3 regions of the Paenibacillus sp. MT86 genome follow, and region 1 is predicted to be linked to each of the others. Evidence: riboswitches for the same ligand, from Rfam matches in the RefSeq annotation. Region 1 holds a riboswitch; each other region holds the start of a gene.
The links. A riboswitch is a leader RNA that binds a small molecule or an ion and turns the genes downstream of it on or off. The one in region 1 is predicted to bind cyclic di-AMP.

Region 1 (10,744 bases):
TCGATGAATTCCGCCCCATCCGCCATGCCCTCATCCACTGCGAAACCTTCCTTCCTCAGCAGCTCCAACACCGACCGTCCTTCCGGCGTCTCATCCTGCAGCGAGCTCACCGCGGCCCACTGGGACACCGATGCCAGCGACTCGCCGCCGACGGGAATCAACCGGCTGGCCATCCGGTTACCAAACGTAATGGTACCCGTCTTATCCAGAATCATCGTGTTGATGTCACCGGCGGCCTCAACCGCTTTGCCGGACATCGCCAGCACGTTGAACTGCGTTACCCGGTCCATGCCGGCAATCCCGATCGCTGACAGCAACCCCCCGATCGTGGTCGGGATCAGACATACCAGCAGCGAGATCAGCACCGGAACGGTCAACTCGATGCCAAGATACTTCGCGATCGGTGCCAGCGTCACAACCACGATCAGGAAGATCAGCGTTAAGACGATCAACAGCGTATTCAGCGCAATTTCGTTTGGCGTCTTCTGCCGGGAGGCCCCTTCGACCAGCGAGATCATCCGGTCGATAAACGATTCCCCCGGATCGCTTGTAATCCGGATGCGGATCGTATCGCTGACAACCCGGGTCCCCCCCGTGACCGAGCTGAAATCGCCGCCGGCTTCTTTAATGACGGGGGCGGATTCCCCGGTAATCGCCGATTCGTCAACGGATGCAAGGCCCGCAATCACTTCCCCGTCCCCGGGAATCATCTCGCCCTGCGCGACCATCACGATATCTCCTTTGCGCAGAGCCGTGGACGACACGGATTGTACCCCGCCGTTCTCCATCACTTTGCGAGCCGTCATTTCCTGCTTCGACTGCTTAAGGGAATCGGCCTGCGCCTTGCCGCGCCCTTCGGCAAGCGCCTCTGCGAAGTTTGCGAACAGCAGCGTGAACAGCAGGATGACGAACACGGTCAGGTTAAATCCGATACTGCCCTCGGTACCGAAATAGGACGGAAATATCGTCATAAGCAGCACAACCAGAGTCCCGGCCTCCACGACAAACATGACCGGATTTCTCATCATCAGGACGGGATTCAGCTTCGTGAAGCTGTCCTTCAGCGCCTGACGGACCATCTCTTGGGACATCGCTTTTTTTCTCGTATTATTCATGGTAATAGGCCACCTTTTCTATTTAACGAATCGTCAGATGCTCGGCAATCGGTCCCAGCACCAGCACAGGCAGGAAGGTCAAGGCACCGATGATCAGGACCACCGCGATGAGAATGCCGGCAAAAAGCTTATTATCTGTCCGGAACGTTCCGAGCGTCTCGGGAACCCACTGCTTCCGCATCAGAGAGCCGCCCACCGCCAGCAGGGCAATCATCGAAATATAGCGCCCGATCAGCATGACCAGTCCGGTGCTGATGTTCCAGAACGGCGTGTTATCCGCAAGGCCCTCAAACCCGGAGCCGTTATTGGCAGCGGATGACGTGTATTCGTAAAGCACCTGCGAGATGCCGTGAAAGCCCGAATGGGCAATGCCCGCCTGTCCCGCATCCGTCATGAGCGCGAGCGCCGTCGGAGCAAGGATGATCAATGGGTGTACCAGAATGACAATCGCGATCAGCTTCATCTCCCGGGCCTCGATTTTTCTGCCGAGAAATTCGGGGGTACGGCCAACCATAAGACCGGCCAGGAACATCGCCAGGATCGCGTACATGAGCATGTTCATCAGCCCGACGCCTTTTCCGCCAAAAACGGAATTCAGCATCATCAGGGACAACGGCGAAATCCCGCCGAGCGGCGTGAGCGTATCATGCATGTTGTTGACCGACCCGGTCGTGGCCGCAGTTGTCACCGTCGTAAACAGGGAGGATTGGGCGATCCCGAACCGGACCTCCTTGCCCTCCATGCTGCCTTGCGAGGCGTCGATGCCCAGCTGGTTTAATGCCGGGTTGCCGTTGGTTTCCGCGGCATAGTTCAAGGACAGGAAGCCGATAAACAAGGTCATCATTACCGAGAATATGATCCAGCCCTGCTTACGGCTCTTCGCGAACAAACCAAATGTGTAAGGAAGCGCCGCCCCGAGACTCCACATGGACAGAATCTCGATCACATTGGTCAGCGGGGACGGGTTCTCGAACGGATGCGCCGAGTTGGCCCCCATAAAACCGCCCCCATTGGTGCCCAGATGCTTGATCGATTCGAGCGCGGCCACCGGACCCACCGCTATTTGCTGCTCGCTTCCTTCCAGCGTCGTGACGCTGAGCGTAGGCTTCAGGGTCTGCGGCACCTGCAGCGCCACCAGCACCATCGCAATGATGAAAGCAGCCGGAATGAATACCCGGGTATGCGCCTTAACGAAGTCCTCAAAAAAGTTGCCGACGGTCGTGCCCTTGCTGGTCACCGCCCGGATAAAAGCAATCGCCACGCACAGCCCGGTCGCCGCGGACGTAAACATCATCATCGTAATGACGGCCATCTGGGCCAGATAAGACAATCCCGACTCCCCGCTGTAATGCTGAAGATTCGTATTGGTCATGAAGCTGATCATCGTATTGAACGACAAGGTCGGTTCCATATGGCCGATGCCGTTCGGGTTCAGCGGCAGCACCTTCTGCAGCCGCAGAATCAAGTAGCCCGCCGCAACCAGCACGATATTCGTTAACACAAAGCTGACGGCATATCCTTTCCATGTCATCCCCTTGCGTTCTTTCAAGCCGATCAGAGCAAAGATCGGTTTCTCCGCCCAGGAGAACCATCTGTCCGTACCATTGCTTTCATAACGAAACACCTGATATAGATAAGTTCCCAGCGGCTTGACCAGCAGCACCAGAACGAGTATAACGATGGCAATTTGTAAAATGCCCATGACGAATGCCTTCCTCCTTCAGCCGTTTCCCTAGAATTTTTCAGGGTGAATCAGCGCATAAATCAAATAGAGAAAAATAAAAATCGTGAATATCAACATGATCATCACGGCTGATCAGCCTCCGGTTCCGAAACCACGCGCCCGCACCAGGACATAAACAGCATGAGCAGTCCGTAGGTTCCTCCCAAAATGAGCACCATAACTAAATCCTGCATGAATGTAACCTCCCCTACGCTCTTGTGACGTCAGTCCAAACACTTAGCTCATAACGGATGCCATCAGAAAGGACACCTGATGATGATTCGTATGAAGCACCACATCGGCACCCAGCCCTTTGTATATCAAGCGCGGATTGCCGGAATGGGTGATCACGTAAATCGACTCCGAGGTCCATGTCCGGCAGATCCGCAAATAGCGGCAGCACAGATTCAAGCTGCTTTCGAACAGAAACACCTTGCCGACGGGAAACTCGGGAATGATCCAGGTCTGCTCGTCTCTTGTATCAATCAAAATGATGGGTTTGCAGCCCAGTTCTCGCAGCCTCTGCTGCTCAGCCCGGTTGTTGGCTATGGCCGCAAACGGAACACGTTTGTGAATCAGCTGGCGGACGAATTCCTCCCCTGCCTTGTTCGGCGCGGATACCAGGATGAATTCCTGTGGTTTCTCCATCTTCGTTTCTCCTCCTAAGGTCAGAAAGAGAAGGCAACAACAAAGAAGCCTGCGGAAAGAGAAGAACTCTTCCCGCAGGCTTCTTACAGGACACGGTGAAATACACCGTGGCCCAAGTCCACGACAATCGTTGCCTCTCTCGATACGCTTACGAGGTTAGCTGACGGATTCGGGCGTGAGAGTCGCCCTACCCATAGACCGTTATCTTGTCTACAGGATTCACCCCAGAGAGATCAGATTCATCTCCCGACTGGTTCCCCCGTTCCTTTTCCATTCAAGGACTCAGCGAAAATTAAAAACGAGTAGCATGTTATTCTATTAGCCATTGACTTGTCATCCAGACTGGGCATAACAGCACAGCAACAGGAGGTTCACGCGGTGAGAGTCGCCTCTACCTTCAAATCTCAGCAAGGCCCATGGTGCCTTCGCCATCGATCCATAAAGGCTTAGGGGCAGCTCTCACACTGCCTTTAGACCTTCATGAAACGGCTGCCCGTATGCCTTGGTCGTTGATGACCGTCAATTCATAGTTCGTATCATACGTCCGGCCCTGCAGGATGTAAATGTGAGCAAAAACACATCTGGCGTTATGTCGAACAGGAACCAAGCAGTATTTCGTCTTTATCTTCCGAATACTGCTCTATACTATGTATTTCTCTTGTTTTCTCTTATTTATCGCAATCCAACGAGATACCGAGATTTTGCCACGATAATAGATGACACGGCTGATTGTACGCGTTTTCTTTTACCGTTTTCATCACATTTCGGAATCTATTCGTCCCATACGGTCATTTACTTTTCGTTTCCTCCGGCGTATGATTCATCCATCTATTCGAAACACGTGATACGCCGAGCTCCCGACAGACCGGGAGACGGGGGAACCAAAGTCACCAGTCTTCGATTGGTGAATGGGGTGAATCCGCTGCGCCTAGGATCGAAGGGCCCAGCGGTAGGGTGCTCTCAGTCCGAATCCGTCAGCTAACCTCGTAGGCGCGTTGTTGAGAGAGAATACCATCCAAGCTTTGGCATAGCGGCCGCCGGAATTGGGGCTCTAACCATAAATAGGCCTGGAGAGCGGGGTTTCTCTGCTCACCAGGCCTATTTGCCGTGCATATAACATTCTTATAAAGGAGCGTAGATCAAATCATGACGAAACTCATCGAGGCAGCGCTTACACCCGTCATCGAAACCGCAGTGCCTGCATTAGGTGAAGAGACTATCGGCCATATGGAGATATTTCGTTTCGACCGGGGCTCGGCCGAACGCTTTATCCCATGGAGCGATCATGGCTGGAACTGCGGCTTGTTCAAAGTCAGCTGCAAAGACGCGGCAGGATATGTCGAATATGCCCTGCCAAGAACGAGAGAATTTTCGGACCTGGTCCGCTGGGCATCCGTCTTCTCAAGGCTGAGAGGCATGTCCGTGACTGAGGCCCTTCGCTATGCCCGAAAGCAGCAGCAGCAGTGGGGATCCGCACGGATGCAACTTGCTGTATCGGCCCTCGCCGATCTGGAGATCAACCTGCATCGGCACGTCACCCGGGAGCGGTTAGGCAGACTGCCGCTCGAGCGCTCCTTCCTGATGGATTGCTCGGAGTCGTATTATCATTTCTAGGGACAGCAGCTACAGAGAGCTAATGTCCCCGTTTCCTTTGGATTGGGCACTTCTAAGCAGCCTGATGTTTTTTGAAACCATGAAGAACCCCGTCAAAACGCCACTTATTTCATCAGGCATTTTGATGGGGTTCTTCAATCGGATCCCGCTCACTTGAACATATTTTTGAGCACCATCATCAGATTGGCCGGCTTCTCCGCCAGCCTCCGGGTGAAATACGGGTACCACATCGTTCCATAGGGCATATAACACCGGATACGGTAGCCGTCCTGCGCAAGCGCTGCTTGATCGTTCATCCGCAGTCCGTACAGCATCTGAAATTCATAGTCCTGTTTGTCTATGCGGCTCTGCTCGGCAAATACCTTCACCCAGTCGATGATGTTGTCATCATGCGAGGCAATCGCGACGTAGGCTCCTTGGTCGAAATGCATTTTGACCAATTTCTTGTAGTTGTCAATGACCTCCCGCTTCTGCTGAAAGGCGATGGTTCCCGGCTCTTTGTACGCCCCCTTCACCAGCCGCAGATTAACGCCGGCCCTTAACAAGTTCTTCACGTCCTCCTCCGTACGGAACAAGTAGGCCTGCATCACGGTCCCCACATTGGTCAGCCCCTCCTTATGAAGGCGGAGCGTCATATCGATGGTTGCCTGGGTATACGGCGAATCCTCCATGTCCAGGCGAACGAAGTTGCGGTGCTCTTTAGCCTTTCTTACCACCGACCTGATGTTTTCGTAAGCCTTCTCGGGGTCCAGGGCCATGCCCATCTGCGTCGGTTTCAAGGATACGTTCGATTGCACTTCGCGCTTCGCAATCCCTTCCACCAGCTTCAAATATTCCTCTCGGTACCCGGCCGCTTCGTCCAGCGTCGTAATGCCCTCCCCCAAATGATCCAGCGTAACGAGAATGCCCTTCGCGTTTAGCCTCTCGATTTCGTCCAGCGCCTCATCCAAGGTATCGCCGGCAATGAATCGGCCAGCCAATTTCCGGCCGTACTTGATCGACAGCCATTTCACGAGTTTATTGCCGGACACCGTCAGGATCACTTTACGGTACAGCTCGGTTCCGTCCATGCGCGCGCCCCCTTTGCAAGGTAAACCAAAATGCACTCTATCTAACTCATATGCAAAAATCATGACGGCATGCAGGAAGACATACATATTTAAATAGAGGTTTTCACCAGGAGATGCTAACCATGCCACCATGACGATCCGCAGCTGGACCATTGGCCTGAAGCTTCGATTCATATCATGTTAAGGAGGGGCCTCCCCATGCGAGCACCTTTTCGGAACGAACCGTTTATGGACTTCAACAACGAGTGGAACAACAAGTTATACGATGTGGCGTTATCCGGGGTCGAAGCCGAGCTTGGCCAATCGTACCCCTTGGTTATCGGCGGTGCCAAAATCCATACGGAACGTACCGCAAAGTCGGTCAATCCGTCGCGCAAACGCCAAGTCATCGGCGTCGTGTCCCAAGCGGATACCGAGCTTGCCGAGCAAGCCATTCAAACGGCGGCGCGTACTTTTGAGACGTGGAAGCACACCGAGGCGAACGAGCGGGCACGCTACCTGTTCAAGGCCGCGGCGATCATGCGGCGGCGCAAGCTCGAGTTCTCCGCGCTGATGACCCTCGAAGCCGGCAAGACGCGTGCCGAAGCGGACGCGGATACTGCCGAAGCGATCGATTTTATGGAGTTCTATGCACGCGAGATGCAGCGCCTGAGCGCACCCCAGCCGCTGACGGTCCACGAGGAGGAAGAGAATCATCTCGATTACATCCCGCTTGGCGTCGGCATCGTCATTCCGCCTTGGAACTTCCCGCTCGCGATTATGGCCGGTATGACCACGGCGGCCATCGTCTCCGGCAACACCGTTGTGCTGAAACCGGCGAGCACCACTCCGGTCATAGCCGCCAAATTCGTGGAGCTTCTTGAAGAAGTCAGCCTGCCTCCGGGTGTCGTTAACTTTCTGCCCGGTCCGGGTCAGGAAGTGGGCGATTATTTGGTGGATCACCCATTGACCAGGTTTGTCAGCTTTACGGGATCCCGCGACGTTGGACTGCGGATTCAAGAGCGTGCGGCCAAGACGCAGCCGGGGCAGCGATGGATCAAGCGCGTCATCGCCGAAATGGGCGGGAAAGACGCCATCATCGTGGACAACGAAGCCGATTTGGACCTTGCTGCGGATGCGATTACCGCTTCGGCCTTCGGCTTCTCCGGCCAGAAATGCTCCGCCTGCTCCAGAGCCATCGTGCATGAGGACGTCTATGATACCGTGCTGCAGAAGGTCATCGAGCGCTCCAAGAAGCTGGTGATCGGAAACCCCTCCCATGCCGAGGCTCAGGTGGGACCCGTCATCGACGATAAGGCGTACCGTAAAATTCTCGACTATATCGAAATCGGGAAAAGCGAAGGCAAGCTGGTACTCGGCGGATTCTCGGGCGATCCGGAGGGGTATTTCATTCAGCCTACGATTTTTGCGGATGTGGACAGCACTGCCCGTATTTCCCAGGAGGAAATCTTCGGCCCGGTGGTGGCCTTCACGAAGGCGGCCTCCTTCGACGAAGCGATTCAATTCGCCAATAATACCGATTATGGGCTGACCGGCGCGGTGATCTCGAACAACCGCGCGCATCTGGAGCAGGCACGGCGCGATTTCCATGTCGGCAACCTGTATTTGAACCGGAAATGCACCGGCGCCTTGGTGGGCACCCACCCGTTCGGCGGCTTCAATATGTCCGGAACGGATTCCAAAGCCGGCGGCCGCGACTACCTGCTCTTGTTCACGCAGCCGAAGGTGGTGTCGGAACGGTTCTGAATACCGCATGCCAAAAAAACCTCTCCATGATCATGGAGAGGTTTTTACTGTACCTTGTTTTGTCGGCATTATGCCCTGGCTTTGCCCTTCATCTCCCGGACCACCTTGCCTTCGAAGGATTGGTTCATCCAGTAGGCAAGATGAATGCCTTCTTCGCTGAAGGTGCATTCCGTCGTTAAGTAGAACGGCGTCTCGGTCAGCCTGACGGTCAGCTGCAGCGTCAGGTCATCCTTCCAGGTCATGGAGGCAGCATACGCTTGATCCGTCATCATGATCAGCTTCGTGGTTCCCGACTTCCACTCGCTCCGGCCAAGGGCAATCGAGTTGACGCCATGTTCCCCCGTAAGCTCCATCACCCCGCCATCCTCTTCAAACCGGACGGAGAACGAATGCAGCTTCTCCTCGTTCTCTTCGAGATCATAGACGATCCCGGATACGTCCTTCTCAATCGGAGATAAAGCCTTCTCGCTTGGCGGATCCAGCTTAAGCGCTTGCAGCGTTCCGGCAAGGGATGAGGCCGCGTCCGCATCGGCCGGCAGCGGATCTGCTCCCATCGCCGGCAGCAAATGCTCCCATACCTCATTCAGCACGGCCTGCATATCTCCAAGGCCGGAGGTAATCGCCAGGACTGCATCCTGCTCCGGGAACACGATGCAGAATTGTCCGAACGCGCCGTCGCCGCGGTATGCTCCATGGCGGCACATCCAGAATTGATAGCCGTATCCTTCGGTCCAGTCCGAAGAGGAATCCGCAGGTCCGTTGGATATCTGCTTGGAGGTCGCTTCTTCAATCCAAGCCTCCGGAATCAGGCGCCGGCCATCCCATTCTCCCTTCTGAAGATAGAGCTGGCCAAACTTGGCGATGTCCTCGGTCTTCAGCTTAAGACCCCAGCCGCCGGTGTTGATTCCCTGCGGGCAGCTTTCCCATGCAGCCCCCTGAATGCCGAGCGGTTCGAACAGACGGGGCTGCAAATAATCCAGCAGCGTAATGCCGGTGACCTTCTGCAGAATGGCCGAGAGCATGTACGTCGCTGCGCTGTTATATACAAAGTGGGTTCCAGGTTCATGCTCGACTGCTTGCTTGAAGAAATCATCCACCCAAATATCGGACTGGATGGCAGGCTCCTGGGCATGTCCCGTGCCCATGGTCAGCAAGTCGCGTATCGTCATCGCGGACAGATTCGGGGACGGATCCTCCGGTTTGTTTTCCGGGAAAAAGCCGATCACCCGATCCTCCAGCGTAATCCGGCCCTCCTGGACCAGGAGTCCAATCGCGGTAGAGGTAAAGCTCTTGCTTAGCGAGAACAGCATATGCGGTTTGTCCGCGCCGTACGGCTTCCACCAGCCCTCCGCGACGGAATGCCCGTGCCGAACCAGCATGAAGCTGTGCAGCTCAAGCTCCTTCTCCTGAATCGAGCCGATAAAACGTTTGATCGACTGAGATGAGATTCCTTGGTTTTCGGGGGTACTTCTTGGCAATAATCGAACCGTGTTCGTGTTCATCCTATTCCGCCTCTCCCTGTATAACAAGATAAATTCATCATGACCCTTCCATTATACACCAGATATCGGCGCCGCTTCATCATATCGCACGGCACGGAAGCCCCAACGTTCGCTAATCTCGTTCAAGTCCTCCCGAGCAAGGAAAGCGGCCTCCTGATCACGCCCTCGTGCCAGCTCCTCCCCATCCACTTGAGCATTGCCGCACTGCACCATTTCCTCCGAATACAGCGCCGGATGGGACAGGAAGAAGTACTGTTCGTCCGTCAGGCCGCCAAGCACCCTTTCAAACGACTCGGCCCCGTCCGGAACGCCGCCAGGGAAAAAGTTGTAGTAATATCGGTGGTTGATGAGCCCCTTCGCTTCCATCCAGCGGTCCAGCTCCTCTTGCAGCCCGGGAATGAAGCGCTCGGGCAGCATATGGGAATCCGCGTAAGAAATGTTGAAGCCAGCCGCAGTCAGTTTATCCAGCTGCGCTTCGCACTCCATAAGGATCTCCTGCAGCGAAGGCGAATGATGTTGAAACAAGCTCGGGTCCTGATAGAAGTACCCGGCCCGATCGACAAGCGAAGGAACCTGTTCCTTCGCGGCAACAGGTCCCCAGCGTACGTTATCCCATTCGGCGTTCAGCGTCATATGGAAGCCGAAGCAGATGTCCTTGCGATGCGCCAGCAGCTGCGCGGCCTCGGCAAGATAAGGACCGGGCGCCATAATGGACACATTTTTGATGAATCCGGCCTCAACGGTCCTGGCAATCGCAGCATTGGCGGAACGGCTTGAAGCATAGTCGTCGGCTCTCGTAATGATCCGCCTCATTTCACAGCACCTGCGGCAATCCCTTTGATAATGTATTTCTGCGCGAAAACGTAGAAAATGACAACCGGGATGATCGTCAGCGTCAGGCCGGCCATCGCCTGGTTCCACACGATCGTGAATTCTCCGAAGAAATAGAAGGTCGAGAGCGGGATTGTCCGCAGCCCTTTGTCCGACAGCGTCAGCGATGGAAGCAGATAGTCGTTCCACAGCGCGATGACGTTCAGGATCGCGATGGTCACGCTGATGTTCTTCAGCAGCGGGAACACGATCCGCCAGAACACGCCCAGCTTGGAGCAGCCGTCAAGCGTAGCCGCCTCCTCCAGCGCGACGGGCACGGATTTGATGAACCCGTGGTACAGGAAGACCGCCATACTGGACGTAAAGCCGACGTTCATATAGATCAAGCCCTCATGGGTGTTGAGCATCGGAATGTGCAGATTGGTGCGAATCCAGTCCATCACCTGCATCAGCGGCATCATCAGCGTCTGGAACGGAATCAGCATGGTCGCCACA
Region 2 (10,744 bases), 2.1 Mb from region 1:
AATAAATCAAGCGCCGTGCTGATCCGACCGGCAGCCCGCGATGTCGGGGTAACTCCAGGTATCTCGGCGGAGGAAGAGCTCCAAGCGTGGCTGGAAGGCTGGCTGTACGGATTGTATCAATTCAATAAGCATCGCGGGGTTACGGCCAATCTACAGGCCCTGTCTCTTCATCTTCGACAAGATGATTGGGAAGGGCTTTCCCGTGAAGATATGGAAGCCGTCATCCGGACGGCGGAAATCCGGATCGAAGGAACGCAGCTCACCCGAGACTTGGTGAATGAATCACCCGAGACGTTAAATCCGGAGGCGTTTGTTGCGGTCGTTGAGGATCGTTTCAAAAAAGCGCCCGTAGACCTTCATGTATACCGCGGTCAAGAGCTTCACGACCGGCAGATGAACGGACTGATCGCCGTGGGTGCCGGCAGCAAATACGAGCCTGCCATGATCGAGATTTCCTACAATGGAGCGGAATCCGGGAAGGAATACCCTCATATCGTGCTTATCGGCAAAGGCGTTACCTTTGATATGGGCGGCATGAACGTTAAGATCGGCCGAGACATCAGCGATGCCCGCATGGATATGGGCGGCGCAGCCGCCGTCGTGGGCGCCATGGATATACTGGTATCGCGGAAATCTCCGGTACGGGTTACGGCATTGATCGCCGTAGCGGATAATTTATCGGGGCCGGATGCGATGCTTCCTTCTTCCGTCGTTCACTATCCGAACGGCTTGAGCGTTCAGGTGGCGAATACTGATGGGGAAGGAAGATTGATCATTGCGGACGCGCTGCTGCACGCGGCCCATCTTAACGCAGACAAGGTGATCGATATCGCAACTCTTACCGGCAATGTCGGTGCGGCATTGGGCTTGGAAATTGCCGGCATTTGGGGCGATCAAGAGATAACGGCCGATTTGGTTGAGATCGGGGAGCGCAACGGAGAGCGCTTATGGCCCATGCCGCTGATGGACGAGTATGAATCCGAGCTTAGAAGCGATTATGCCGACCTGAGGAATGTCGGCACGTCGACTTTGGCAGGTGCCATAACGGCTGCGTTGTTTATCCGCCATTTTGTGGCGGAGACCATGAAATGGGTGCATATCGATATGGCAGGCACGGTCCAGTATAAACGGGAATTCCCTCACTCCGCGGCAGGGGCTACCGGCTATGGAGCCAGGCTGCTGGCGGACTATGTGGAGAAGCAGTTTCGCCCTGCATAAGCGAACCAACGACAGTAAGGAGTGAAGAACATGCTGCTTGAAATTATCGCAACATGCGTGGACGATGCCATCACAGCCGAGAAGAATGGCGCGGACCGTCTGGAATTGATCACGGCGATCACCGAAGGCGGGCTCACGCCGGGCATCGGTCTCGTGGAAGAGGTCGTGAAAGCCGTTCGGATTCCGGTCCATGTGATGGTAAGGCCCCATAGCAGATCCTTTGTGTATAACGCGCTGGATATAGCAACCATGGTTGCGGAGGTTAAGGCGATCCGCAAGGCGGGTGCGGCTGGCGTGGTCCTTGGCATGCTGACTCCGGAAGGAAAGATCGACGAGGCCGCCTTGGCCCAAATGCTGGAATGGACGGGCGATATGCAGGTGACATTCCACCGGGCTTTTGATGAATTGGAGGATCAATTCGAAGGGCTGCGTACATTGCAGAAATATCCGGCCGTCACCCGCGTCTTGACGTCGGGAGGACCGCAGCCGGCACCGCAAGCGATCCCGAGGATTCGCGAGCTTGTGGAACAAGCCGCAGGCACCGGGCTTAAGATTTTGGCCGGGAATGGCCTGAAGTGGGAAATCATACGCGATTTCATCGACCAGACCGGCGTGAGCGAGGTTCATTTCGGCTCAGCTGTCCGGTATGGCCGATCAGGGCTGAAGCCCATTGATCCGGTTGAACTGCGATCCTTGGCTGACAGCTTACATCAATAGAAGTAGCAAACCTATCGGAAACAGGTGAACAAAAATTGCAAACCGAATTGAATAAACAGCAAGAATTTGTGGTTGGCGTTGACCTTGGGGGTACGAAGATCGCGGCAGCGCTCTTTGATTCCGAAGGACAGCTGCTGAACCGGGAGCAAATGGAGACAGCCGGAGCGCGTACGGCCGAGGAAGTGGTCGCGAGAATTACGAACATGATTCGCAGCGTGTCGGGCGGCCACCCGCTTCGAGGCGTAGGCATGGCTTCGCCGGGAACGGTTAACAGCCGGGAGGGCATTGTCATTCACGGCACGAATTTGCCGGAATGGACCAACGTCCCTCTCAAAGCCTGGATGGAACGAGATCTGAATACGGAAGTACAAGTGCTGAATGATGCCAATGCAGCCGCATGGGGCGAATATGTAAGAGGTGCCGGCCGAGGGTCGACGAACATGGTTTACGTGACGCTCAGCACAGGCATCGGTTCAGGCATCGTGCTGGATGGCAAGCTGTTTCTGGGCAGCAATTCCTTTGCAGGGGAACTTGGGCATCATATCATTGATCCCAGCGGTCCGCAGTGCAATTGCGGCAGCCATGGCTGCTGGGAGGTGTTTGCTTCAGGAACGGCCATCGGCCTGGCAGCATCCCAGCGGATGCTTACCCAGACCAGCGTTATTTCTGAACTGGCCGCAGCCGATGGAGGCGTGAACGCCAGGCATGTATTCGAGGCTAAACGTCTTCATGACCCCGTCGCAGTGGAGGTCATCGATCGTGCCGTCTATTACATGGCACTTGGACTGGTTAACGTCATTCACAGCTTCAACCCCGATCGCATCGTGGTTGGCGGGGGTGTGAGCAGAGCAGGCGAGCTTCTTTTCCCGCAGCTTCGGGAAATGACGGATAAGCTGGTCATGCCGTCCTATCTAGGAACCTACGAGATCGTTCCTGCGGGACTGCGGGACGATGTTGGCCTGGTGGGAGCCGCAGCCTTGTTCCAATAATATATTCGTAAGAAAAGGCAACAAAAGCCGCCCTCAAGGGCGGCTTTCTGATTATTCATGAAGAGAGCGGGAAACGGAGCGATCATATTTGCGTAAGCGAAGTCCGTAACTTGTGACAGGTGATAGGCGTAAACCGTAAGCCGTCATCCGTTTTCACTGGAGTCGAGTTTTTGGTTTCCTATTAGGTTTGTTTGTATCCGACAAACAATAAGCGGTTGCCCGCACTTTCCCGCCCGCCGACGGAAGCCGCCGGCTCCAAACCCGCACGCGAGGCGGCCTGCAGGCTTGGAGCCGGCGGCTTCCGCTATTCCATGTATTTTGATGCGTCGAACGTAATCATGCTCGTATGGTTGGCATGCTCGATCAGTGAGGAGAGCCTGGTCACTTCGCGTTCCTTCTTGCGCGCCTGCGCCTGATAAGCTTCCGGATCGTATAAGGCCACGTTAAACAGCGTTACGGCGCCATCTCCGCTTCCCCGGCCGCTCTGGCGCTCCAGCTTCTTGCGGGAGCCGAGATGGGCAAGCTGTCCGATATCGCTGCGCATTTGTTTGGCGAGCTCGATCGCCTCCATGATGGTCATGTCGGAGCCGTTCCAACTAATGGTCTGCGTCGTGTTGGAGATTGCCATCAGCAGATCCAGCTTTCTGTAATCCGCTGCGGCGGCTTCGATCTCTTCCGTAATGGCATCCACGCTGCGAGCAGGATACTCCGCCGTTTCCCCTTTTTCAATGATCGTGCTGCTGTTGTTCAAGCGTTCCGTCATCAATTGATTCATGAGACGGTTGATTGCTGCCCGGACTGCCAAAGCTTCAGCCATCGTGATTTGACTCATAAGCGAAGGATCACCTCTTTGATTTCTTGTCTGAATATGTAAACGTTCCGAACTGCAAAAAAGTTGCATGCCCGTTAACAAAACGTCGCCGGAGGTTCGATGGAGTGTTACATAATTGTCATGAGTATACGAGATGGCATAATGAAAAAACATGAAAATTTTCAGCCTATACGACATTGATTAACATATAGTGATAGATTTCTAGGATATTATTGACAGCATCCTTGCTTGTATACTATATTAAGAGAAGGTTACAAAATGTTAATGAATTTTGCCGAATTTCGTTTGTGAAAACGGGGGAACCGTCTTGGGTGAATTATTCTTGTACCATAGAGAGTATAGGGAACCTTCAACCGAACCCTTAGCTAACTCCGTAGGCATCGAAGGAGAGAACATATTTTGAAGAAATTTGTCATCACATTGCTTGGATCTGCAATTATTTTTTCTTCAGGTGCCGTATCAGCTTATGCTGATCAACAACCGAATTTTCAGCATCAAGTGAAGCAATTGGTAGGAACGCCTTATAAATGGGGCGGAACAACGACAAGCGGATTTGATTGCTCCGGATTTATTCTGTATATGTTTAGAAATTTCGACATGGATCTTCCGCGCACATCCCAGAGTCAGGCTAAAGCCGGGGTTCATGTGGATCGCGAGGACCTGAGAGTCGGAGATTTGGTATTCTTCAATACAAGCGGAAGCGGCATTTCCCATGCGGGCGTTTACATTGGAGATGGACAATTTGCGCATGCTTCCAGCAGCAAGGGCGTAAGAATCAGCAAGCTTAGCGACTCCTATTACGAACCGCGTTATGTAACGGCGCGCCGTGTACTGAGTCAAGAGAACTATGCTAAACTGGTAGGAAGCGCGAGCTAATTGGAATACGCAGTTTAGAGTTCGATACATAACCGGAAAGCCTGACAAGAGATGATCTTGTCAGGCTTTCTTTTTTTATGGAAGATTATAATTTGGGATTCTGCGAAAGGATTCACTAGATTATTCTTTTACGACAGAGGCATTCACGGCGGCTTCCATGCCATTATTATAGGAACGGAACAAGCCCAGACGCCAGAAAGCGGCACCTTTCAGATCATAGCGCTTGGCCAAGCCGAGCTTATCGTCGACGGATGTGGCGGTTTCGCTGCTTAAGCTGATGCCGAGCAGGAGCTTCTGCTTAGGAACGCCTGCCTGAAGTGCCTGCTGAATGGCTTGGTCCACCAGACTGTTGGGTTCAGGAACCTGGGCTTTGGTGCCAACCGGATTGTACTGATACGCCATGACGATGAGATCATCGGCAAGGGAGGCCAGCGTCTTGTAATCATAGCCTTTATAGGCGCTGTTCAATGGCGGAACCGCTAAGGACAGAGCAATGTCGCTCGGCAATGCCGCTTTCAATTGCTTGACGTAATCATTAAGCAGCTTCTGCTGCTTCGCGGCATCCAGTTTAAAACCGAGCCCTTCGAAATCAAGCACCACGCCGCCGAATCCGTTATCCGCCACCGCGGTCGTGATGCCCTCAATGGACTTTTGGCGAAGGCTGCTGTCGCTGAGGACTTTGGTTAATTCGCCGTTTCCGTCCAAAGCGTAAACCATAAGGTACGGTTTAATCTCCCGATCCGCTGCATCCGCAACAATCGATTGCGGAGTCACGTCGCCGGCCGCCGCAGGCAGACGATACTCGTCGCCTTGAAGCGTAAACTGACCTTCCCGATCAATGCGGCTCCAGCCGAAGGCGACTGAATTCATGGATGCTACGAGATCCCGCTCTTGGAAAGATTGCAAAGCGTAAAAGGCTCTTAGATGCATTTCGCGCTGCGGCGACACGAGGGAGACCGTGCGAGTCGCCTGATTCCAGCCGACATTAACGCCGAATTGGCTGCTGAACGAGCTCAGCGGAATCAGAACGCGGCCTTCCCGCTGGACAGGGGGAGCGGCCAGCTTCACTTTTTTACCGTTGACGGTTGCGCTCGTGCTTCCGACTTGAAGCAGCACTTCCGTCGTTTGACCTTTCACCTCGCCAATGGCCTTCACCGTTTGCGTCTTGCTGTTCCACGTGATTTGAATGCCCAGCGCTTCACCGACCGTCCGGAACGGCACGTACGTGACCCCTTTGTCTATCCTGGGAGCTGCGTCGAATGTAAGCGCAACGTCATCCAGCTTTACCGAAATGGCAGGCGCAGCCTGTATCTGGCCGCTATGGGGAGCGGTTCCGAGCAGAGATAAGGCAAGAACGGCAGCGACGGCTGTTTTTCCTAATGGTTTATGCAGCATGCTATTGTTTTCCCTCCAACCCAATAAAATAATAGAATGATTCTCATAGAATATGGAATTTGCTTTTAGCATACGCTAGTATAGCAAAATTTTCATAGAGTTCCAATTGCATGATGTCATAGAATCGATAAGAGTAGGGATGTTGATTTTTTAAACTTTCCAGTATAATAATTGAAGGAATTCATACATAACCTGATGATTGTACATGCATAGGGGGATAAAGGCGTGTTTAAATTCTGGAAAAACAAAAAGGGCGGGAACAGCGGAGAGAAATCGTCGCTCCCGGCAGCGGAAGAGAGAATGGAAGCCGTGCCGGACCGGATCATCGAGCTTACGGGCCGCGAGGTTCAGCGCAGCGTGGCCCCTGTTCTGGGCATGACGGTGCTTGACTTGGCCGAGCGGAATGAGGTGGATTGGAACTCTTTTTGCAAAAGAGGGACATGTGCGCGCTGCCGCTGCATGGTGGTGGAGGGAATCGAGTATCTGTCCGAACCCAATCTGTCCGAAGAACGGCGCCTGGATCCGGAAGAAATCGAAGAGGGGTACCGTCTCGGATGCCAGAGCAGGATCGAAACGGTCGGCCCCGTCAAAATCAAGCATGCTCCATACTTTTGACGATATAGAAGGACATATGACAGTAATATATATAAAGCAGGCAGCCGTACCATTGCGGCTGCCTGCTTTATTGAAAGGAAAACAAACGAAAATTCCTTCACTCCACGGCCATTTTGCTCTGTTCCCGGAACGAGCTTGGCGTTTGACCGGTAATTTTCTTGAATAACATCGAGAAATACTTGTCGTTGCCGTAGCCGACTTGGGAAGCAACCTCATGCACCGGCATTTCGGAATCCGCCAGCAGGCGCTTGGCCTCTTCAATCCGGCGGGATATCAAGTAATTGAAGGGGGAATCGCCGACTTCTTTTTTGAACAGATGGGATAAATAATGCTGGCTGACATACATCGTATCGGCAATGTCCTTGAGGCTGATGCTCTGGGTGTAGTTGGCGTCGATAAAGTGCTTGGTCCGCAGCGCGATTTCATTCTTGCCCTTCAAGGATTGGAATTGGTGTTTAACGTCCACGATGCGATAAATCACGGTAATCAATGACATCAGCAGGTTCGTGCTCAGCGTTTCATATCCCAGTACCTGCGAATCGCATTCGCGGAGGATCTCGGAAAGATAGCTCTCCACTTTATAAGCGTATTTCTCGCAGGATATGACCGGCTCGACATAGGCCGGCAGCAGCATCCCCTGAGGTACGCCTTCAATGTGAAGCGAATCCACGCCGCAATAGATTACCTTGAATGGCCCGTCCGTGATGGATTTCTCCTCATGGGGAATGCCAGGGTTATAGATAGCGACATCGCCTTTGTGAAGCTCATATACTTTACCTGCTATGGTGAATTCTCCGCGACCTTCAACCACATAGATGATCTCGCAGAAATCGTGGATTTGCGGCGGGCCATAAAAGAAGTCCTCGTCCACGACCTGGCCGGCAAAGAGCAGCTGCGGATTTTTGATGAAGCGGAAGTGATCGCTTTTACTATGCGAGATTTCGATTTTTGGCAAGGTCTCGTCCCTCCTGAAAGCAGCATCCTTTTCCTATTATAATGCATATTGCTCCTCGATGCCGAAATCGTTTGCAACCCGCTTACGCATAGGTACACTGTCTTGCTGAAATTGGGGACCGATATAACAATATAGTGGGTTATCCTTGAGCCCGAATCAACTTACAATGATGTCATAATCCTTATAGGGAGGCGTGACATACATGACAATTGAAAACGATTACAGATGGCGGGACGGATTTCCGAAAATCGGCATTCGCCCTACGATAGATGGCAGACGGAGAGGGGTAAGGGAATCCCTTGAGGAACAGACGATGAATCTGGCCAAGGCCGTCGCCGAGATGCTGACCAAAGAGCTTAAATATCCGAACGGCGAGCCGGTTGAATGCGTGATTGCGGATACTTGCATCGGCGGCGTTGCCGAAGCGACCGCAGCGGCCAAGAAGTTCAAGAATGCCGAGGTCGGCCTGACGATAACCGTTACGCCTTGCTGGTGTTACGGAACGGAAACGATGGATGCGGATCCTTCGCGTCCGAAGGCGGTATGGGGCTTCAACGGAACAGGGCGTCCGGGCGCGGTGTATTTGGCAGCCGTCTTGTCGGCCCATGCGCAGAAGGGACTTCCCGCATTCGGCATCTATGGCGAAGACGTTCAGGATGAAGGGGATACCCGCATTCCGGATGACGTTCAAGAGAAACTCCTGCGCTTTGCGCGGAGCGGGCTGGCTGCGGCCTATATGCGCGGACAATCGTACTTGTCCATGGGCTCCGTGTCGATGGGCATCGCCGGCTCGATCGTGGACGACAGCTTCTTCCAGGAATATCTGGGCATGCGGAACGAATATGTGGATATGAGCGAGTTTACGCGCCGTTTGGAAGAAGGAATCTATGATCCTGAAGAGTATGAGAAGGCGCTTGCTTGGGTGAAGGAGAACTGTACGGAAGGACCGGATAACAATCCGGATCATCTGCAGAACAGCCGGGAGCGCAAGGACCTCGAATGGGAAACCGTCGTCAAAATGACGCTGATCACCCGTGATTTGATGATCGGCAATCCGCGATTGAAGGAGCTTGGTTTCGAAGAGGAAGCCCAAGGCCACAGCGCGATCGCTTCCGGCTTCCAGGGGCAGCGCCAATGGACGGATCACTCCCCGAACGGAGACTTTCTGGAGACCATCCTCAACTCCTCCTTCGATTGGAACGGCAGACGTTCGCCGTATATCGTGGCAACGGAGAATGACAGCCTGAACGGAGTCGGCATGCTGTTCGGATACCTGTTAACCAATACGGCACAGATTTTCGCGGATGTGCGGACGTACTGGAGTCCGGCTTCGGTAGAACGGGTTACCGGCTATAAGCTTGAAGGCAAGGCGGAGAACGGCATCCTGCATTTGATCAATTCCGGTTCGGCTGCATTGGACGGAACGGGCGAGCAGGAGCTTGACGGCAAACCGGCCATGAAACCGTTCTGGGATATCACCGATGAAGAGGTTGATCGCACGCTCAAGGCCACGCAGTGGAGACCGGCTAACCTGGAGTATTTCCGGGGCGGCGGTTACTCGACCGACTACCTGACGCGCGGCGGCATGCCGATGACGATGTTCCGCCTTAACCTGGTGAAAGGACTTGGTCCCGTCCTGCAAATCGCCGAAGGCTATTCTGTGGACCTGCCGTCGGAGGTGCACGATACGCTCGATAAGCGTACAGACCCGACATGGCCAACGACTTGGTTCGTACCGAACCTCACGGGAGAGGGAGCCTTCTCCAGCGTTTATGAGGTCATGAACCAGTGGGGCGCCAATCACGGCGTGATCAGTTACGGACATATCGGAGCAGATCTTATCACCCTGGCTTCGGTGCTGCGAATTCCGGTCAACATGCATAATGTGCCCGCTAATGAGGTGTTCCGCCCGCGTGCATGGGGCATGTTTGGAACGTCCGATCCGGAAAGCGCCGATTTCCGCGCTTGCCAGAACTTCGGTCCTCTATATAAATAAGGTCATTCGAGAGGAGAGCGAATCATGCTGAATGTAGAAACGAGAAACGAGCTCTGCAAATATGCCAAAAAAATCGTCGACAGCGGACTCGTTGTAGGGCCTGGAGGGAACATCAGCGCCAGGGCAGGGGACAAAATGTATTTGTCCCCGAGCGGCTTCGCGCTGGAGGAGATCGAGCCGGAGCAATGGATCGAAGTGGATATCCCGACGGGCGATATTACCGATATTGGACTGCGGCCTTCCTCCGAAGTGCTGATGCACCTGTACGGATACCGCAGCAACCCTGACATCGGGGCCATGGTGCATACGCACCCGTCCCATTGCATTGCCTTTACGCTGGTGGAACAGGAGCTGCCGGTGATGTTCCCCGATCAGGCGGCATTGGTCGGCCGTACGGCTTATATCCCGTACATCATACCAACGACGGATTTGTTGGCAGATGCCGTCGCGGAGAAAGTGACCACGGCCAGCTCCATACTGCTGGGTAATCATGGACTGGTCACAACCGGCCGGAATCTGCGCGAAGCGTACTACCGGACCCAAGTGGTTGAAGAAAGCTCCAAAATTTACCTGAGCGCCAAGGCGGCCGGCACGCCGGTGCCGCTGACAGATCAGGAAGTAGACGATATTGCTGCTCTGGAGAGCGAGGATTATCGGATTCAGCTTCTGCAGAAGATGAAATAAATGTCGAGTTAAGGTTCGGATCTCGGGTCGTTGAAATTTGAATCGGTATCGTACTTAAGGTGAGAAAGGATGCGGCGTATGAGCAATTCATCTGCGGTGCTTGCGTTTGACTTGGGGGCCAGCAGCGGCCGGGCGCTGCTGGGCGAAATCACCGCTTCTGATCATGACTCCCCCGGCATACTGAAGATTACGGAGATTCATCGTTTTGCCAATACCCCTGTTCAGATGGGAGATCATCTGCACTGGAACTTCCCGATGCTGCTCCAGGAGGTCAAGCACGGCATCCGTAAAGCGTTTCAGGACGGTTATCGGCCGGTCAGCTATGGCATCGATTCGTGGGGCGTCGATTATGGACTGATTGACCGAAATGGGGAGCTCATCGGAGTGCCTTATCATTATCGGGACCTCCGGACGGAAGGCATGGTGGAGGAAACCTGCAAGCAGGTTGGCAGAGAGCGGCTGTTTCA
Region 3 (10,744 bases), 480 kb from region 1:
TATTGGTAGCAGAGCGTAATCCGGATCGAATTCGCATCGTGGATGCTTCCAAGACGCCCGCGCAGGTCGAAAGGGAAATGAATCGTCACTTGGAAGACGCGATATTAAAGGATTTTTGAGGTTGTTTGTCAAATAAGTAGTGTTAAGGGCATACGATGCCCAAAATAAACAAGGAGGGTTTACCATGAAATTGATTGTTGCGATTGTCCAGGATAAAGATAGCAACCGTCTCTCCGCCGCATTGGTCAAAGCTAACTTTCGGGCGACAAAGCTTGCAAGTACGGGCGGCTTTCTGAAGGCGGGGAACACCACCTTTATGATTGGGGTAGACGATTCACAGGTTGAAAGTGTGCTCAGCGTCATTCGCACAAGCTGTAAGGTCCGCGAACAGCTGGTCACTCCGGTAACCCCTATGAGCGGTACAACCGATTCCTATTTGCCGCTTCCGGTTGAAGTGCAGGTTGGCGGCGCAACGGTATTTGTACTCCCTGTAGAACGTTTCGAGCATTTCTAAATTCATTCTCTAGATCTGCGATAGATACGTAACGGATGTTTTTATTGGGATATTTGACGGCTGTGTTCTCCTGCATTGAAAGTCTTCTGAACCACTTCTGTATCATAATAAAAATAGTTACCGTAGATCGCTGCAATCGGGAGATGATCTTTCATAAATGGATATTGTAGATGGACTCCGGATCAAGCACCCCGTATTTCGATCATTGTCAGCGAATCGCTTGACAAGATAACCATTTCAAGGTACGTTCACGTGAGGCATAGGTTGTTCGATATGAACGTACCAGATGCCTCCGTTTTATTAGATGCAACAAATAACGCAATAGGCGGTGGATTCAGGTGAAGATCAATCCGGGCTTTCGGCCCATGAAAAGCGAAATCACGGTGCCGGATGGCAACGCCAGACCGATTCAGAAGCGATCGTTCTCGGATATGATGCAGCAGCAGGGAGAACGTGCGACCCATGAAGAGCTGAGTCGTCAAATGCGTGAAATTGCAATGCAAGGGGATCGTTTGGCCAAAGCAATGACCGTTCGGGAGTTAAAGGCATATAAATTGATGGTTCGCCGCTTCCTGGAAGAAACGGTTCGTCGCGGCGTAAAAATGAAGGAAACGCGAGGCTGGGACCGCCGGGGGCGCGGCAAGCGCTATAACGTAATCGATGAGGTCGATTCGGCGCTGCTCGAGATGGCGGATGAGCTGCTGGATACGGAACAGGGGAGAATTGATCTGCTGAACAAGGTAGGGGAAATCCGGGGCATGCTGATCAATCTTGTATTCTAGCCGCAAGCGTAAGAAAGTTTACTTGAAATGATGGCTGTTCCGTCATAGAGGATCATGAAGGATTGGTAGAAGGTGAGGACATATGTCTTTTAACGATATCGTAGGTCAAGAGACTGCGAAGCAACTGCTGCAAAATGCCTTGCGCCGTAATGCTGTCAGTCATGCCTATCTGTTTAGCGGCCCGAACGGTGCCGGACAGATGCAGACGGCGCTTACGTTTGCCAAGGCATTGTTTTGTACGGAACGGGAAGACGATGCTTGCGGGCAATGTTTGGAATGCCGCAAGGTGGAGCACGGCAACCATCCGGATCTGACGATGGTCGAGCCGGATGGGGCCAGCATCAAGATCGATCAGATCCGCGATCTTCAGCGGATATTCTCCTATCGATCGGAGAATCGGAACCCCAAGGTATATATTATTGACCGTGCGGAGAAGATGACCACGCAGGCAGCCAACAGCCTGCTGAAATTTCTTGAGGAGCCGCAGGCGCCTGCCGTCGCCATACTGATTGCCGAGAATGGACAAGCCCTTCTGCCCACCATTCAATCACGATCGCAGTTAGTCCCGTTTCGGGCACTCGATCCGCAGATGATGGAAAAGGTCCTTGTAGGTGAGGGCTATCCTGCCGCGCTTGTACGCTGTGCCGTTCATCTGGCATCCGGGCTTGACGAGTGCAGGAAAATATTGAATGAGAATTGGTTTGCAGAAATTAGAAACGTAGTGTTACAATTAGGGAAGGAGTCTTTGAACCGTAGCGGCTCTGCGATGATCACCGCGAGTCAAAAAGTGTTCAAAACCGAACTCTCCGATCATCTGGACTTATTGTTCAGTATGTTTCATTTATGGTTTAAGGACATGATCCATGTCCAGTATGGAAGGAAAGAGTCTCTCGTTTTCATAGATCAGGCAGAGTATATCTCTGGTCATGCATCAGCCCGCAGCACAGCACAGTGGGTGTCATACATGGATTTGGCCGCAGAGTGTCAGAAGAAGTTACGCTATAATGTCAATGGACAGCTCAGTTTAGAGCAGTTATTGATGGGTTTGGGCGGTAACACTCCGGCGTGAGCACACCCCCAGGCCCGAAGAATGGCCAATATGTACAGGCACAAGGGGGTTTATTTTTGTACAGTGTAGTAGGTGTCCGCTTTAAGAAAGCGGGCAAAATATATTACTTTGATCCGCTCGACCTCCCCGTGGAGAAGGAACAATCCGTAATTGTGGAAACCGCGAGAGGGATCGAGTATGGTCAAGTTGTGATAGGAAAGAAGGAGGTAGGTGAATCGGACGTTGTCCTTCCCCTCAAGAAGGTCATTCGTATCGCTGGTGACTCCGATGCCCGTGTGGTTGAAGAGAACAAACAAGCGGCGAAGGATGCATTCACCACCTGTTTAAATAAAATTCGGGATCACGAACTGAAAATGAAGCTGGTCGACGTGGAATTTACCTTTGACCGAAACAAAATCATTTTCTACTTCACGGCGGAAGGCCGTGTGGATTTCCGTGAACTGGTTAAGGATCTGGCCAGCATATTCCGAACAAGAATCGAACTTCGCCAGATTGGAGTTCGCGATGAAGCCAAAATGCTCGGCGGTCTTGGACCTTGTGGACGCGTACTGTGCTGTTCCTCATGGCTTGGTGATTTTGAGCCGGTATCGATCAAGATGGCAAAGGATCAAAGCCTATCGCTCAATCCGACTAAAATTTCCGGGCTATGCGGAAGATTGATGTGCTGCCTGAAGTTTGAGCATGATAATTATGAAAGCGTGAAAGAAGAGCTTCCATCCGCTGGGAAACTGGTCATTACTTCGCTTGGAGAAGGCAAAGTAGTCGGGCTCAATGCGGATAAGCGGACGGTTCATGTTCAGCTGTTTGAAATTGGAAAGGTCAAGGAACTTCCAATGGATGACGTTGTCATCAAATAGTCCAATAGAATGTTTATTTTCGGGGTGTAGACTTGGAGAAGAAAAACATTTTTGTGCTCATTCAAGAGTTGGAAACACAGATGGGACATATACACAGTGAACTGGGTGGACTTAAGCTGGTCATCAAGGAACTGCTGGAAGAGAACCATCGCCTCAGTCTAGAAAATGAACAGCTCCGGAAAATTTTAAAGAGGGAAGTCAATCCGGCAGAATTGGAAAACCCAGTTGCTTTACAACCTCAGCCTCATGTGAAGGATGAGGAACATGAAGATGTGGTCGGTGAGGGGTACGATAACCTGGCACGGCTGTATCATGAAGGCTTCCACATTTGCAATGTCTATTATGGACATCTGCGGACGGAAGGGGATTGCCTGTTCTGCTTGTCTTTTCTGAATAAATAAGAAGCCGTAGGGGAAACTGCCTACGGTTTTTTTCTAGAATCGAAAGGTTATACTGTAAGGATCGCGAGTGAAACATATGGCTGCTTGTCATGCAATGTGAAGAGCAGCCTTTTACGTATTTCATATCATCAGGCAAGGGTGGAAAGAGTTACACACCAAAGTAGCGGGGATATAACGAATTATAGAGATAAAGGGTTGAAACCATGAAATTGAAAGAAGTGTTACTGCAACCATCCGAGCGGATCGATGATCTGCTTACCCATGAGCTCGGCATCATTCAAAGCGAAGAGGTATTCAGCTTCTCCATGGACGCGGTCCTGCTTGCCAGGTTTGCCAGCATACCGCGCAGGGGCCGGATTCTGGATATGTGCACGGGTAATGGGGTGATTCCCATTCTGCTGTCGACACGTACAGGCGCGCCGATCGAGGGGATTGAAATTCAGCCCAGACTTGCGGATATGGCCAGACGGAGCGTAGCGATGAATGACCTTCAGGACCAGATCACGATCCATGAAGGCGATCTGCGGGAACTGTACAAGGAAAAGGGATATGGAGCGTATGACCTGATTACGGTCAACCCGCCTTATATGCCGATGAATGGCAGCGACTTGAAGCTGAATGAGCATCAGGCGATTGCGAGGCATGAAATTCACTGTACGCTTGAAGAAGTCATTGAGTCCTGTGCAAGGCTGCTCAAACAAGGCGGGAAGATGAGCATGGTTCACAAGCCTCTGCGGCTGGCGGAGATTATCACCCTGATGAGCAAATACCGGATTGAGCCCAAGTTCATCCGGTTTGTGCATCCGCGCGTGAAAATGGAAGCCAACATGGTCCTGATCGAGGGCATTCGGGACGGAAAGCCCGAGGTTCGGCTGAAGCCACCGCTGATTGTGTATGATGAGCAGGGGAATTACGGCCCGGATTTTATGGGAATTTACTATGGAACACATGAGGATGAGACAAAAGAATGAGAAATCTTGTGCAACAGAGTTATGCCGACCGGGGAGCGGGAAGTCCGGGTTCGCTGTATTTGGTGGCAACGCCGATCGGGAATTTAGAGGATATAACCTACCGCGCCGTACGCATCCTGCAGGAATGCGATATTATCGCGGCAGAGGATACAAGGCAGTCACGCAAGCTGCTGACCCATTTCGAAATTCCGGCTAAACCGCTGTTTAGTTATCACGAGCATAACAAGGCGGCAAGCGGTCCTGAAATCATACGTTATATAATAGAAGGAAAAAATGTGGCACTCGTCAGCGATGCCGGTCTGCCGGCGATTTCAGACCCTGGCAGTGATCTGGTTTCGCTTGCGATTGAGGCAGGAATTTCGGTCATTCCGATCCCGGGAGCCAATGCGGCGTTATCCGCCTTAATCGTGTCGGGTTTGCCGACCGAACGGTTTACGTTTATCGGTTTTTTGCCGCGGGAGCGCAAAGATATCGTCCAGCAGCTGCAAGCTTTGCAATCGGCGCAGGGAACGTTATTATTTTATGAATCTCCGCATCGCGTGAAGAAGACGCTGGAGATCCTGCAGGAGGTACTGGGAAATCGGAAGGTGACCTTGGCACGGGAGCTCACCAAGCGCTACGAGGAATTTGTGCGAGGCAGCATTTCCGAATGCCTGGACTGGCTCACGGAGCATCCGCCGCTGGGCGAATATTGTTTGGTGGTGGAAGCCGGCAGTGCAGAAGAGGAGCAGAAAGAGAAAAATGCCTGGTGGCAGGAGCTTTCGCTGGAGGAGCATGTGGGGCACTATGAGCGGGAAGGACTAAGCCGCAAGGATGCCATGAAAAAAACCGCGGGTGATCGCGGCGTATCGAAAAGGGACATCTATAACGCACTCCTGACGGAGTCGTGAATATGGCTTGCCTGGCCCAAGGGGGATAAACAAAAAGCTCCACAAAGTGGACCCAAGCTTCGATGCTTATTCCAAATACTTTACGGGGACCCCAAAACATATAAATGGGATTAAAGAAAGGATACGCTTCACTGAAAACGTATAATTCTTTAATCCCAAAAAAAGACCCTCCTGCGGCCGGGTTCATAGCCGAGGAAGGCACCAAGGAGATATGAAAAAGGTTAGAATTAACAAAATGTAATAATGCTATTATATACTAAAAATCTTAATTTGTCACAGGTGTAGGGATTTCCGAGATACATTCATGGCAAACAATTTTACCTTTGAAGTAAGTGACGTTCTCAGCGTTACCACAGAAGATGCACGCAGGCTCATATTTCTTAAGCATGATGCGTTCGCCGTCTACATAAATCTCCAATGCATCTTTCTCACCAATTCCGAGCGTGCGGCGCAACTCAATCGGAATGACGACCCGTCCAAGCTCATCGACTTTCCTTACAATTCCTGTTGATTTCATCATAACTTATAAATGCCCCTCTCGCCATAATTTAAAAAAGTCATAATTCGACATAGTTCTAGTTTTTATGTTATTTATAGTACCAACGATTCCCAAAACAGTCAACCTATATTTTTGAAAAATCGGAACCTGTTTACGAAAGTATAGTGAACAAAAGCCTTATATAGCAACGGAATTACCATAATCGAACCAATTTTTGCGGCGATTTTGGATTTGTCGATTTGGAAAGCGTGATTTTACGTTATTCGACACGGTTCGACACTAGATGTCAAAAGAAGTGTTTATCGGCTAAAACTAAAGAGTTAACGAGAAGGAGTTGAGATGAAATGCATTCACCCATTTCGGAAGAAAAAGTGTTTAAGGACCCCGTCCACAACTATATTCATGTACAGGACGACATCATTTGGCGGTTAATCGATACCCCGGAATTCCAGCGGCTTCGCCGGGTCAGGCAGTTGGGCACTTCTTTCCTGACCTTTCATGGAGCTGAGCACAGCCGATTCTCCCATTCTCTTGGAGTCTATGAAATTACGAGAAGAATCATCTCTCAATTCGAACGGAGAGGGTATTCCGATTGGCCTGCCGAGGAACGGCAAGTTGCGCTCTGCGCGGCGCTGCTGCATGATGTGGGGCATGGACCTTTTTCGCATTCCATAGAAGAAGCTTTTCATATGAACCACGAGGATTGGACATGCCGGATCCTGCTCGGAGATACTTGCGTCAATCAGGTACTTCAGGAGCTCGGTGCCGATTTTCCCGAGAAGGTCGCCTCCGTTATTAACAAAACCTACGATAAGCCGATTGTGATGAATCTGGTCACTAGTCCGCTGGATGCAGACCGGATGGATTATTTGCTAAGGGATGCTTACTATACGGGAGTCAATTATGGAACGATTGATATCGACCGAATCTTGCGGATGCTGCGGCCGTACCGGGATCGGGTCGTCGTGAAGGAATCGGGCATGCACGCGGTGGAGGATTATCTCATGTCGCGGTATCAGATGTACTGGCAGGTGTATTTTCATCCCGTCACCCGAAGCTCCGAAATCATCCTGCGCCAAATCTTTCGCCGGGCCAAGGAACTGCATGACCGTGGATATGCTTTCCGGTTCATGATCGAACCGCTGCCTGCGCTGTTTTCGGGGAATATCGGCGTGCATCAATATCTGCGCCTTGATGAAGCCCTGATTCAAACGGCCTTTCTGCAATGGACGGAGGAGGAAGACCCGCTTCTTAGCGAATTATGCGGCCGTTTCATGCACCGAAAGCTCTACAAATATGTAGAAATCGACAACATCGATCTGGAAACCATCGACGGGATCCGCCAAGCGTTCCGCGCCGTGGGGCTGCAACCGGAATATGACCTGGAGATTGATTTTCCAACGGATCTTCCTTATGATAAGGTTCATTCCGATATGCCGCTTAACGAGAAACAGATTCTCCTTCTGGACCGGCATGACGAGCTGAGGGAAATCTCGGAGGTATCCGATATCGTACGCTCGATCAGCGGCATTCATAAAGGGCGGTACCATCTTTATTATCCGGAGGAGAAGGTGGGCCCGCTCCTGGGTCAAATGCCGGAGACGATAGCCGACGTTTTCAAACAACAGCATTAAATCAGGCAAAACAGGACAACCGTTAATCCCCTTGCATTCAACCAACTAATGGAAAATAGACGACATAGAAACGACAGGAAGGAGAGTGTGGATAGTATGCTGTTCGACACGCACACTCATATGGACGCTCCCCAATTCGACGAAGACCGGGAAGCTGCAATTCAGCGGGCGCTTGAAGCCGGCGTTACGCGGATGATCAATATCGGATTTAACCGGGAGACGATCCCGACCACGATGAAGCTGGCTGAGACTTATGATTTTATATATGCAGCGGTAGGCTGGCATCCTGTAGATGCGATCACCATGGAGGATCAGGACCTGGATTGGATCGCCTCTTTATGCAGTCACGATAAAGTGGTGGCAATCGGGGAGATCGGCTTGGACTATCATTGGGATACGTCCCCCAAGGAAGTACAGCACCGCGTGCTTCGGCGCCAGATCGGGCTTGCCCGGGAATTGAACATGCCCATTGTCATTCATAACCGGGATGCGCATGAAGATATCGTTAACATTTTGCGTGAGGAAAAAGCCTCCGAGGTCGGCGGTGTCATGCATTCCTTCTCCGGAAGCTGGGAAACGGCCAAAATGTGCCTGGATATGGGATTCCATATCTCGTTTGGGGGGCCGATTACGTTCAAGAATGCGAAGCAGCCCAAAGAGGTTTTGGCAAAGGTTCCGCTTGATCGATTATTGATCGAAACGGACGCGCCTTACCTGACACCTCATCCCTTCCGCGGGAAACGAAATGAGACCGCATATGTAAAATTGGTGGCGGAGGCGGCGGCCGAAATTAGAGGGTTGTCCTATGAGGAATTGGCCCAAATTACCACCAAAAATGCGCTGGAACGATTTGGTATTTAACGAAAACAAGAGCAAAAGCCATGAAAAAGGGAGCATTTTCGATTAATTAAAGTTTTTTAATCAGAAAAGGCGTTGATATTACAATATTTTAACCTTTTACTTGAGAAAATGTGGTTGAATGTCGCTTTACAACCTGCATACAAACAGGATATCATCTTTTCAGTGATAAGAAGCTGCGATGTGCAGATCGCAGCCGAATATTTCATGAACCGTCTCGCTTAATCTCCGAAATTCTGGAGAACGGGGGAACCGATACTGCGGTGCATACTGGTCTGGATGCACGAAGCTGTATTTGATTTCTTTTTCGGGTCTTTGGGGTGAATTTGAAGGATCTCGCCATGAGCGGGCATCCGGATATAGGGCGTCTCTCTTACGTCCGAACCCGACAGCTAACTCCGTAAGCGAAATAAGAGGGGAAATCTCGTGCATACCATTTCCATGATTTCATTCATCAGGAAGCCACGTTAGAGCCTCTAGTACTCTTTCAATGGCTTCTTTTATTTTTGAATAATGGAGACGGGTCCATCATACTCTTGGTAAACAGGAGGTGATGGCAGATGGACGGAAGACGGGAATTGACGCAGGGTGTAGATAGATAGCAGGGCGCCCTGTGAGAAAAATTGCTATAGTCACGTCAAATGCATTCATGCGTTTACCTAGACGGCGGGACTATGAAGGAGGATGGAATAGTGGGCATTTTTCAACCTGAAGAAACCCATGAATCACAATCATCCAGCATGTCTTACGCATTGAGATGGAAGCATGACAATTTGCGTCAACTGATGTTGCTCGGCGCCATGGGTGCCGTTACGGTATCACTTCTCATATCGTTGGTTGTACATGACCAGGCAGGCAAGGAAGTTCAGCTTGTCGTCGACGGCCGGGTCACTACGGTGGAAACACGTGGATCGTTGCTGCAGGAATTGCTGGATGAGCAAGCGATCACGTTGAGTCCCCAAGATCAAATTTCGATGCCCCTGAACGGCTCAATCCGGGACGGAGACCGAATTATTATTGACAGAGCTATTCCAGTCAACGTTACGGTAGGCAGCAAAACCAAAACCATATTTACATCCCAGGATACAGTTGATCATGTACTCAAAGAGGCTGGCGTTACGATCCAGGGTGAAGATATAGTACAACCGTCGCAAGACACGAAGCTGACCAGCAATATGAATATCAATGTCGTTCGCGTCACGAAGCAAAAAGTTAAGGAAACGGAAGATCGCGAATTCCGCGTGATCAAGACGGCCGATCCATCGCTTGAAAAGGGCGATAACCGCGTCATTCAGCGGGGCGAGTCTGGTCTTATGGTGAACCATTACGAGAAGGTCTACCACAATGGCAAGCTGGTTTCCAAGACTAAGGTCTCCCAACAAATCGAACGCAGAACGAAGGATAAAATCATTGCCGTAGGCACGAAAAAAGTGGAGAAGCCTGTTATCGTCCAGGCGGCAGCCACCGATGTAAAAGCTACACCGGCTAAATTGTCCGGCACGAAAAAAGTAACGACCGCCAAGGCTGTTGAGAACAACGTGGTTTCCCGCGCAGGCGTTGATTTTAAATACAAGAAGGTATTGAACAACGTGTCGATGACCGCGTATTCCGCCGAACAGCAAGGAATCGGTACGCGTACCGCATCCGGCACACGCGTTACGGAAGGTCGCACCATCGCCGTTGATCCTAATATCATCCCGATCGGATGGTGGGTTTACATCGAAGGCATCGGCTTCCGCCGTGCTGAAGATACGGGCGGCGCCATCAAAGGCAACAAAATCGATGTCTATTACGATTCGTTGAAATCGGCCATGAATTTCGGCCGGAAGAGCGGCCGCACCGTTTACGTGATCGGTCCGGTTAAACCTGAATTGAACTAGACGCATGAATTCCAATTTACTTTGCCATTCTAATGCTATACTATTTAGCTTATAATATATGATGATCAAGAAGAGGGAATATTTCCTCTTCTTTTGTTTTGTTAAGACCGGAGTAATCAAGGCTAAACGGGTTGAGCCTTAACGTTGTACAGGCCTGCTCTGCTTGGGAAGGAAGAGAACGAACGCATGATTAAAGAAGTGATTGTCGTGGAAGGCAGGGACGATACCGTTGCCATTAAACGGGCCGTAGAAGCCGACACGATCGAAACCGGCGGTTCAGCGATCAACAAACAAATCCTGAAGCGCATAGCGCTTGCCCAGGAGCGCAGAGGCGTTATCATATTGACGGATCCTGACCATGCGGGTGAACGAATCCGCAAAATCGTGGA

Region 2: another riboswitch for cyclic di-AMP. It lies ahead of AC3RCL_RS11405 (C40 family peptidase); the one in region 1 lies ahead of AC3RCL_RS02185 (hypothetical protein).
Region 3: another riboswitch for cyclic di-AMP. It lies ahead of AC3RCL_RS00140 (resuscitation-promoting factor); the one in region 1 lies ahead of AC3RCL_RS02185 (hypothetical protein).

The regions. Positions count from the first base shown of each region.
Region 1 is NZ_CM179499.1:503,267-514,010, reverse strand. Features, by position in the region: gene kdpB (potassium-transporting ATPase subunit KdpB) at 1-1,115, opposite strand, end outside; gene kdpA (potassium-transporting ATPase subunit KdpA) at 1,138-2,817, opposite strand; gene AC3RCL_RS02190 (potassium-transporting ATPase subunit F) at 2,848-2,916, opposite strand; gene AC3RCL_RS02185 (hypothetical protein) at 3,076-3,486, opposite strand; cyclic di-AMP (ydaO/yuaA leader) riboswitch at 3,616-3,784, opposite strand; cyclic di-AMP (ydaO/yuaA leader) riboswitch at 4,324-4,496, shown strand; gene AC3RCL_RS02180 (hypothetical protein) at 4,633-5,100, shown strand; gene AC3RCL_RS02175 (proline dehydrogenase family protein) at 5,250-6,170, opposite strand; gene pruA (L-glutamate gamma-semialdehyde dehydrogenase) at 6,369-7,916, shown strand; gene AC3RCL_RS02165 (serine hydrolase domain-containing protein) at 7,985-9,418, opposite strand; gene AC3RCL_RS02160 (polysaccharide deacetylase family protein) at 9,470-10,231, opposite strand; gene AC3RCL_RS02155 (carbohydrate ABC transporter permease) at 10,228-10,744, opposite strand, start outside.
Region 2 is NZ_CM179499.1:2,583,332-2,594,075, forward strand. Features, by position in the region: gene AC3RCL_RS11385 (leucyl aminopeptidase family protein) at 1-1,218, shown strand, start outside; gene AC3RCL_RS11390 (copper homeostasis protein CutC) at 1,249-1,935, shown strand; gene AC3RCL_RS11395 (ROK family protein) at 1,971-2,924, shown strand; gene AC3RCL_RS11400 (hypothetical protein) at 3,229-3,756, opposite strand; cyclic di-AMP (ydaO/yuaA leader) riboswitch at 4,019-4,152, shown strand; gene AC3RCL_RS11405 (C40 family peptidase) at 4,156-4,632, shown strand; gene AC3RCL_RS11410 (stalk domain-containing protein) at 4,753-6,027, opposite strand; gene AC3RCL_RS11415 (2Fe-2S iron-sulfur cluster-binding protein) at 6,253-6,642, shown strand; gene AC3RCL_RS11420 (AraC family transcriptional regulator) at 6,740-7,597, opposite strand; gene AC3RCL_RS11425 (L-fucose isomerase) at 7,800-9,593, shown strand; gene AC3RCL_RS11430 (class II aldolase/adducin family protein) at 9,618-10,277, shown strand; gene AC3RCL_RS11435 (rhamnulokinase) at 10,356-10,744, shown strand, end outside.
Region 3 is NZ_CM179499.1:21,005-31,748, forward strand. Features, by position in the region: gene tmk (dTMP kinase) at 1-119, shown strand, start outside; gene darA (cyclic di-AMP receptor DarA) at 185-514, shown strand; gene AC3RCL_RS00095 (YaaR family protein) at 853-1,296, shown strand; gene holB (DNA polymerase III subunit delta') at 1,379-2,365, shown strand; gene AC3RCL_RS00105 (PSP1 domain-containing protein) at 2,422-3,222, shown strand; gene yabA (DNA replication initiation control protein YabA) at 3,255-3,623, shown strand; gene AC3RCL_RS00115 (tRNA1(Val) (adenine(37)-N6)-methyltransferase) at 3,827-4,594, shown strand; gene rsmI (16S rRNA (cytidine(1402)-2'-O)-methyltransferase) at 4,591-5,484, shown strand; gene AC3RCL_RS00125 (AbrB/MazE/SpoVT family DNA-binding domain-containing protein) at 5,750-6,004, opposite strand; gene AC3RCL_RS00130 (HD domain-containing protein) at 6,328-7,617, shown strand; gene AC3RCL_RS00135 (TatD family hydrolase) at 7,714-8,478, shown strand; cyclic di-AMP (ydaO/yuaA leader) riboswitch at 8,684-8,898, shown strand; gene AC3RCL_RS00140 (resuscitation-promoting factor) at 9,168-10,355, shown strand; gene rnmV (ribonuclease M5) at 10,542-10,744, shown strand, end outside.